2 regions of the Mesorhizobium sp. CC13 genome follow, and region 2 is predicted to be linked to the other one. Evidence: predicted binding sites of a transcription regulator. Region 2 holds the regulator's gene; the other holds the start of a gene.
What was found. The regulator LexA, encoded in region 2, represses DNA repair genes until DNA is damaged. The targets are predictions, from matches to a motif close to TGTTCNNNNTGTGTTCNG.

Region 1 (4,409 bases), on a different contig from region 2:
GCGGAATCGGCGTCGACGATTCCGACACCGTGACCGGTACGCCGTGGTTGCGCATGATCAGCTTCAGCTGCTCGGTCAGGTAGCTCTCGAACAGGTCGGGCCGGGTGATCGTCGTGGTGAAGTTCCCGGGCGTCGGCATGTGGCCGTAGGCCTGGCGGGAATCGACCTGGGAATAGGACGAGGTGATGACGCCGATTTCCGGGTAGCAGGCGCGGAAGCGCCTTGCCGGCGTGCCGTGCGCGAGCGAGGCGAAGGCTTCGCGCAGAAATGCGGTGTTGCGGTCATAGAGGCGCTTCAACGCCTCGACAGCCTTCGCGGCGTCGGTGAAGCTCTGCCGGGGAAACGGCTCCGGCGTCAGGATGGATTCGATGGGTTCGGGATAGATTCGCTTTTCCATGACCCAGTATAGAGATCAATCGTGACGGTTGGGAGGGGGCTGCCGCAGCGTCTCCGAGGGTCAGCCGCGCTGCAGGCTGACCAGCAGCACGAAACCCACGCCGCCCTTGCGCGCCGCAGGCGCCTCGATCGTCGAGCCGTTGTCGGCACGCAGCTGCGGCACGGCCAGGACCGGGGCGGCAAGCACCATCAGGATCAGCACGGCACGCGGCAGGAGCCGGGCGAACTTTGCGATCTGGAGGGCGGTGCGGGTCATCTTCGTGTTCTTTTCGGTTGGAACTGGTTGATCTCTTCGTTTGTTAGTGTCGCAAGGGTGGCTTGCAGTTCATGCCTTCCTCGAAAACGCAGGGCACCACCTGGCCGATGCCCCACGACCGAGCCGGGCGGCTTGTCTCCGCGACCAGCGTGGCAAACAGGATGCCGAACAGCGCCGAAAGCAGGCAGACGATGGTGAACCGGCGAGCGAGCATTTGGTGTATCCCCTTCGATGACACGGACTATGCGGCGCGGCGGCTGAACGGGCTCTGAGACCTCCGTTCATCTTCGGTTCAAATTTATTGACGGCGAACGACAGGCTGGCGGGGTTGTGTTTGCGTTTCCCACGCATATCTCCAGCTCATCGCTCACCAATGGAGACCGTGGAAATGACCACGCAGACCCTGCCGATCGACCTCTACTATTGGCCGACGCCCAACGGCTGGAAGATATCCATCATGCTCGAGGAGCTCGGCGTCCCCTACACGGTCAAATACGTCAACATCGGCAAGGGCGAGCAGTTCGAGCCGTCATTCCTGGAGATCGCGCCCAACAACCGCATGCCGGCCATCGTCGACCCCGAAGGTCCGGGCGCAGACGGCAAATGGGGCCGCGAGCCGATCTCGATCTTCGAGTCCGGCGCCATCCTGCAATATCTCGGGCGCAAGTTCGGCAGGTTCTATCCGGCCGACGAGCGTGGCCGCGCCGAAGTCGACCAGTGGCTGTTCTGGCAGGTCGGCGGCCTCGGCCCTATGGCCGGCCAGGCCCATCACTTCCGCCAGTATGCGCCCGAGAAGATCGCCTACGGCATCGACCGCTACACCAACGAGGTCAATCGCCTCTACGGCGTGATGGACAAGCGCCTGGCCGACCGCGATTTCCTCGCCGGCGACTACTCCATCGCCGACATCGCCTCGCTCGGCTGGGTCAAGCCCTACAGGAACCAGGGCCAGGACCTCGAGGAATTCCCCCACCTCAAGCGCTGGTTCGAAACCCTGCTCGCCCGCCCGGCGGTCATCCGCGGCCTCGCCGTCGGCGAGGACCATCGCAGCAATCTCGCCGACGACAAGGAAGCGCAGAAGATCCTGTTCGGCCAGCGGGCGAGGGTTTGACGGGATCGAGTAGGGAATGGCGAATAGTGAGTAGAGAGTAGAGAGTAGTGAGGGGATCGCCGGCCGGAGCCGACACGCATACCCCACTACTCACTATTCGCTATTTCCCTACTCGCTCTCTTACAGCTTCTTCCAGTTCTGGCTCTTGCAGATCAGGCCGCCGAGCACACAGCCGCTCATCTTGAGGTTCGAGCCGGCGAGGGTGGCCTTGCCGGAGTAGGTCTTGTCGTTGGCCGGATCGGTGATCTTGCCCGAATAGGCATTGTCGCCGTCGGCCTTGAACGTGCCGATCTTCTTGCCGGCATGCTTGCCGTCCTTGAGGGTGATGCAGAAGCTGCCGCCGCAGGTCTCGATCGCCGCGGTCGATCCGGCTTCGGTCTTCCAGTTGCCTTCGATCGGATCGGCCATCGCCGCACCCGCCAGCATCATGGTGGCCGCGACGGCCAGGCTCATCTTGCCAAACATTGAAGTCCTCCCGGTTGGTGTCTTGCTCACAGGCTCCCCCGCCTGACGTTTACGCAAACGTAAGCGTAAATCAGGCGCGCCGAAAACGGAAGCGGTGCCGCTGGGTAAGACCGAAGCATTTTTGGCGCTTCCATCGGCGCATTTCGTCTCCGGCGGGGCGACAGCGGCCAGCGCAAAGCTCAGGCGTGGTTATCAAAGGCTTTCGCGGCGGGACGCGAATTTTCAGCGCATTTTTCTCAAATCCCAGTCGCCGCAAGGCTTCCTATCCTTAATGAATTCCAAGGTTTACCCTTTGTTTGAAGTTTGTTTTCCTCGGGTTAAGCAAGCCATTTTACGGCGGATTCAAGGTTCGCCGGCATCCTCGGAAGCATCGAAAGAGCGGCTCCGGACGACACCGGCTTGCCCGCTCCGGGAGACGGACAGGGGACAAGAAAATGGCACGTTTCGAGATCTTTGAGGCCGGCTTCGGTGCGATGGGCAGCACCGCTCAGGCCGACATCCTTGTGGAACTGGGCATGATGTATTCGACCGGCCGCGACTGCGACGTCGACGTCGTCGCCGCCCACAAGTGGTTCAACATCGCCGCGATCAAGGGATCGGCCCGCGCCGCCGAGCTTCGCTCGGAACTGTCGATGGCGATGTCCAAGACCGACATCGCACGAGCCCTGCGCGAAGCGCGCGAATGGATGACGGCGCACTGAGAAAGAGCTTCGGGGGAAGGCCGGGGCTGCCGCGGGCGGCGGTCCCCAACAACAAGAGCGCGACGGCTTGAAGGACGGGCGAGGCGCGCCGGGCTGACAGGGCAGGCAAGGCTGCGACGGGGACCAAGATGCCCCGCGAAGCGTTCCGTGACAAAGCCGCGACCGGCCGAAACAAGGCCGGCGCGGCTTCCTCGCTTTCGGCGCCCGGCACACGCACGGATTGCGAGGCGAAGTCGGCACAGGCACAATGGCTCCCCGCCCATGCGCCAAGACAATGTCGGGCGCGGGTGAAAAGCATGCGCCAATTGCAAGCGAGACGCGAAATGGCATCTCGTGCAGGCTCGAGGGAGGAGACAAGATGCATCTGAAACGTACTATCGGGGCGGCGCTCGTCGGTCTGTCGCTCAGCGCCGGCGCGGCGTTCGCCCAGGAGATCACCTTTGCGGTGGTCGGGCCGATGACCGGCCAGCTCGCCAACATCGGCGACCAGTTCCGCAAGGGCGCCGAGGCGGCGGTCAAGGACATCAACGAGAAGGGCGGTGTCATGGGCCGCCAGGTCAAGCTTTCCGTCGAGGACGACGTCTGCGATCCCAAGCAGGCGGTCTCGGTCGCCAACCGCATCGTCGCCAATGGCATCAACTTCATCGACGGCCATGCCTGCTCGGGCTCGAGCATCCCGGCCTCCGCCGTCTATGCCGAAAGCGGCGCGCTGATGATGTCGCCGGCCTCGTCAAACCCGGTGCTGACCGACGACGCCGCCGCCAAGGGCTGGCCGACCATCATGCGGCTCTATACCCGCGACGACGCCCAGGGCGCCTTCATCGGCCCGTGGATCGCCAAGAAATATGCCGGCAAGAACGTCGTCGTCCTGCACGACAAGAGCGCCTACGGCCAGGGCGTTGCCGACGCGGTGCGCTCGACCATGGGCGCCGCCGGCCTCAAGGAGATCCTCTACGAAGGCATCAATGCCGGCGAGAAGGACTATTCGGCGCTGGTCACCAAGCTCAAGGAGCTCAAGGCCGACGTCGTCTATTTCGGCGGCTATCACCCCGAGGCCGGCCTGATCCTGCGCCAGTCGGCCGAGCAGAACTTCAAGTTCCAGCTGATCATGCCCGACAGCATCGCCTCGCCGGAATTCTGGCAGATCGCCGGTCCCGCCGGCGAGGGCACGATGTTCGTCTTCCCGTCCGACCCGCAGTCCAAGCCGGAGGCCAAGGAAGCGGTCGAGAAGATCAAGGCGGGCGGCTTCGTGCCGGAAGGCTTCACGCTGTTCTCCTATGCCGTCATCCAGGCCTTCGCCCAGGGCATCGAGCGTGCCGGCTCCGACGATCCGGCCAAGGTCGCAGCGGCCCTCAAGAACGGCGAGCCGATCGACACAGTCGTCGGCAAGGTCACCTTCGACGAGAAGGGCGATCTCAAGAACGCCAGCTACGACATCAACCAGTGGAGCAACGGCAAGTACGCGCCGATTCCGCAATAA
Region 2 (4,409 bases):
AGACGGAGCGGGCCCTTAAGCTCGCCTCGCGCCTGCTCGGCATCAACAACCGCAACCTGCGCAGCTTCGAGGTGAGCCTGGAGACGTCCGAGCGGCTGGCGCCGATGGTCCCGGCGGACCGCCTGCTGGTCGGCGAGAGCGGCATCTTCACCCACCAGGATTGCCTGAGGCTTGAAAAATCGGGCATCGGCGGCTTCCTCGTCGGCGAGAGCCTGATGCGCCAGGCCGACGTGGCTGCTGCCACGCGGGCGCTGCTCGAAGGCAGCCCGGTCGCGGCGAGCGCCTGACATGGCCGCCCTCACCCACATCGGCGCCACCGGCGAGGCCAACATGGTCGACGTCGGCGACAAGGCCGAAACGACCCGTACCGCGATCGCCGAGGGCACAGTGACGATGCGCCCCGAGACGCTGGCGCTGATCCTGTCCGGCAACGCCAAGAAGGGCGACGTGCTGGGCACGGCGCGCATCGCCGGCATCATGGCCGCCAAGCGCACGCACGAGCTGGTTCCCCTCTGCCATCCGATTCTCTTGACCAAGGTGTCGGTCGAGATCGAGCCGGACGAATCGCTGCCGGGCCTCAGGGTGACGGCGCTGGCGCGCGTCACCGGCAAGACCGGCGTCGAGATGGAGGCGCTGACCGCCGCCGCCGTCGCCTGCCTGACCATCTACGACATGGCCAAGGCCGCCGACCGCGGCATGGTGATCTCCGGCATCCGCCTGGTCGAGAAGACCGGCGGCAAGTCGGGCGACTACAAGGCTGTCGACTAGATGGCGCTGCTGCCGGTCGCCGACGCGCTTGAACGGCTGCTCGAAAGCGCTGCCCCGGCGGGCACGGAACGCGTCGGCCTCGACGAAGCTTCCGGACGTGTGCTTGGCACGCCGCTCCACGCCTTGCGCACCCAGCCGCCCTTCGATGCCTCGGCCATGGACGGCTATGCGGTGATCGCGCAGGACATCGCCGACCTGCCCGCCCGGCTTGCGGTGATCGGCGAGGCGGCTGCCGGGCGGCAGTTCGCAGGGAAAATCGCGCGCGGACAGGCCGTGCGCATCTTCACCGGCGCGCCGGTGCCGGCCGGCGCGGACACGGTGGTCATCCAGGAAAACGTGCGCGATCTCGGCAACTGCGAAGTCGAGGTGGTCGAGCCGACCGCGCCCGGCCGCAACATCCGCCTCAAGGGCCTCGACTTCAGCGAAGGCGACCTGATCCTCGACGCCGGCCGCCTGATGGACCCCGCCGCGCTGTCGCTCGCGGCGGCCGCCAACCATCCGACGCTCGAGGTGCAGCGCGCGCCGCTGGTCGCGATCATCGCCACCGGCGACGAACTGCTGCCGCCAGGAAGCTCGCCCGGCCCCGACCAGATCATCTCGTCCAACGCCTACGGCGTGGCGGCCATTGCCCGCTCGGTCGGCGCCCGCGTCCTCGATCTCGGCATAGCGGCCGACAAGACCGGATCGATCTCGGCACTCGTCCGGCAGGCGCTCGACGCCGAAGCCGAGGTGATCGTCACCCTCGGCGGCGCCTCGGTCGGCGACCATGACCTGGTGCACGGCGTGCTGACCGGCCTCGGCATGAAGCTCGATTTCTGGAAGATCGCCATGCGCCCGGGCAAGCCGCTGATGTTCGGACGGCTCGGTGACACCCGCTGCATCGGCCTGCCCGGCAACCCGGTGGCGAGCCTCATCTGCTCGCACCTCTTCCTGAAACCGGTTCTGGCGAAGCTCGGCGGGCGGCCCTATGCGCCGGACATCCGCGAGGCCGTGCTCGGGGCGCCCATGAAGGAAAACGACCTGCGCCAGGACTACGTGCGCGGCGTGGTGCGCAAGACCGACGCCGGCCTCGTCGCCGTGCCCTTCGGGGTCCAGGACTCGTCGATGCTGCGAACGCTGGCCGACGCCAATTGCGTCATCATCCGCGAGCCCTTCGCGGGGGCCGCCGAATCTGGCACTGGCTGCCTGGTGCTGATGCTGCGCTGAGCGCCCCTCGGCACCTTCACCAAAATTTAATCGGTTGCGGAACACAACTGGAACATATAGTGTTTGTTCCGGGTTTGTTTTTCTTTCGATTCCCTTGGGGGCAGCGATGCTGACGCGCAAACAACACGAGCTTCTGCTGTTCATTCATGAGCGGCTGAAGGAGGCGGGCATCCCCCCGTCCTTCGACGAGATGAAGGAGGCGCTCGACCTCGCTTCCAAGTCGGGCATCCATCGCCTGATCACCGCGCTCGAGGAGCGCGGCTTCATCCGGCGCCTGCCGAACCGCGCGCGTGCGCTGGAAGTCATCCGCTTGCCCGACTCGATCGCGCCCGGCCTCAACGCCGCCAGGAAGTTTTCGCCGAGCGTCATCGAGGGCAGCCTGGGGCGCAAGCCCGAGCCGTCGCGTACGCTTTCGGCCGGCAACGACGACGATGCGGCTGCGGCTGTCGCCATTCCGGTGATGGGACGCATCGCCGCCGGCGTACCGATCGACGCCATCCAGCACAGGACGCACTCGATCTCGGTGCCGCCGGACATGATTTCGGGCGGCGAGCACTATGCGCTGGAGGTCAAGGGCGATTCGATGATCGAGGCCGGCATCTTCGACGGCGACACGGTCATCATCCGCAATGCCAGCAACGCCAATCCGGGCGAGATCGTCGTTGCCCTGGTGGACGACGAGGAGGCGACGCTCAAGCGCTTTCGCCGCAAGGGCGCCTCGATCGCGCTCGAGGCCGCCAATCCCGCCTATGAAACCCGCATCTTCGGCCCCGATCGGGTCAAGGTTCAGGGCAAGCTAGTCGGGCTGATCCGGCGCTACTAGGGCAATTCCAAAAAAAAGCGCGAAGCGAGTTTCCGTCCGGGTTTGCGTGGAAGCAAAAAGACAGAGCGTTTTCGCGATTCGAAGAAAAGCGGAAGTGCTCTCGGCTCTGCTCTCCCAGCGCTGGTCAGGAGCGATCGCCTTTCAGGGGCAGCGCACCCGATCAGGGTGCAGCGCATCCGGGCTAGAGAAATTCCGCTTCCCTTCGAATCACGAAAACGCTCTATCTCTTTGTTTTTGCGCAATTCCGGGCGGAAAACCGCTGCGCACTTTTCCTGGTAGCGCGGCGGGCATTTCGACGACTGCATCCCGATGAGGGCATTCCGCGCCTCGCTGCTTTTCTCGGCCGCATTCATGCGACGCCGGCGCGTCTCTGTCTGGCTGCAAGTTGCTTTATGGCGCGGCCTACTCCGCCGGCGGCTTTGCACGGTCCCGGCGGAAGGGCGGCAGGCCGCGCGCCTCACGGGAGAATGCCCGCTGCGCGTGCCATGGCCGATAGGGCTCGGCGATCGCCTTCTGGATTTCGATCCGGCGGCTCGCCTGCTCCCCTTGCGCCGGCAGGAATGCCGCGACGCTGCCGAAGCGTGCCAGGTCGCGCTTGGTGACGACGGTCGTCGCCGAACCTGTGCAGGGGTCCCGCGCCGTCGCGTCATCGATCACGATCAGGCTCGCGACGGCGCAGGCAGGCTTCGCCATTGCCGCATTGCCGGCATAGGCGATCACGGCGCCTGACGGGTGCTCGATGGTGCACAGGCCGCCGCCGCAGACGAAGGCCTGCCGGCGGCCCGGTTTTTCTACCCCTTGCAGGGACATGGCCGCCTCGAGCGCCGAGGCATCCGCCCGATCAGGGGGGGCCTTGGCGTCCGGGGCCGCCTCGCCGCCGGTGCCAAGCGGGCCGACCAGTTCCCCCGCCACAACCGCCCTCTTCCAGCTGTCGGTGACGAATTCGCTCGGACGTGCGCGGTTGACCGCCAGCCTGCCGCCCGCCGTCGGCACGCCGACCAGCCGGCCGTCTTCGGAGATCAATATGTCTGGCGTCCTTGCCTCGCCGAGCAGCAGCAATCCGCTCGCGGCGAACGGCAGGGCGGCCAATTTGAGCCGGGTGGTCGCCATGGAGACAATACAGAGCGCGACCGACACCAGTATCACCGAGCGGACGGAAATCAGGCCGACGGCGTCGACCGGCGACCGCTCGGAGAACCATCGCGCCATGGCGATCATCATGGCCAGGCCGCGCCCCATCGTGTCGAGGAACAGGCCGTCCAGGCCGAGCGGCATGAGCACGCCGGCCGCAACCGCAAAAGGCATCACCAGCACCGAGACGATGGGCATCACCGCCAGGTTGGCGAACAGGCTGAGCGGCGAGATGCGCTGGAAATGCCAGGCCCCGAACACGCTGGTCGCCAGCCCGGCGATCAGCGAGGTCGCCAGGAGCCCGACCGCCAGGGTCCAGAGCCTGCGCCACGTCTTTGCCGCGAGTGAAAGCTGCATCGCCGGCTGCACCCGCTCGGCCTGCCTGTCCGACCACCAGCCATAAGCGCCGACCAGTGCCGCGGTGGCCGCGAACGACATCTGGAAGCTCGGACCGACCACCTCGTGGGGAGACAGGAGAATG

Region 1: PV773_RS02710 (sel1 repeat family protein) is a predicted target of LexA. The motif match lies at 2,522-2,539, and genes of this name have one in related genera.

Annotation. Positions count from the first base shown of each region.
Region 1 covers NZ_JARDJI010000001.1:571,761-576,169, forward strand. Annotated here, with positions in the region: gene PV773_RS02685 (AMP nucleosidase) at 1-397, opposite strand, end outside; gene PV773_RS02690 (hypothetical protein) at 458-652, opposite strand; gene PV773_RS02695 (hypothetical protein) at 696-866, opposite strand; gene PV773_RS02700 (glutathione binding-like protein) at 1,041-1,763, shown strand; gene PV773_RS02705 (DUF2147 domain-containing protein) at 1,884-2,228, opposite strand; gene PV773_RS02710 (sel1 repeat family protein) at 2,663-2,929, shown strand; gene PV773_RS02715 (ABC transporter substrate-binding protein) at 3,288-4,409, shown strand.
Region 2 covers NZ_JARDJI010000002.1:501,407-505,815, reverse strand. Annotated here, with positions in the region: gene trpC (indole-3-glycerol phosphate synthase TrpC) at 1-287, shown strand, start outside; gene moaC (cyclic pyranopterin monophosphate synthase MoaC) at 289-768, shown strand; gene glp (gephyrin-like molybdotransferase Glp) at 769-1,974, shown strand; gene lexA (transcriptional repressor LexA) at 2,081-2,797, shown strand; gene PV773_RS05515 (ComEC/Rec2 family competence protein) at 3,200-4,409, opposite strand, start outside.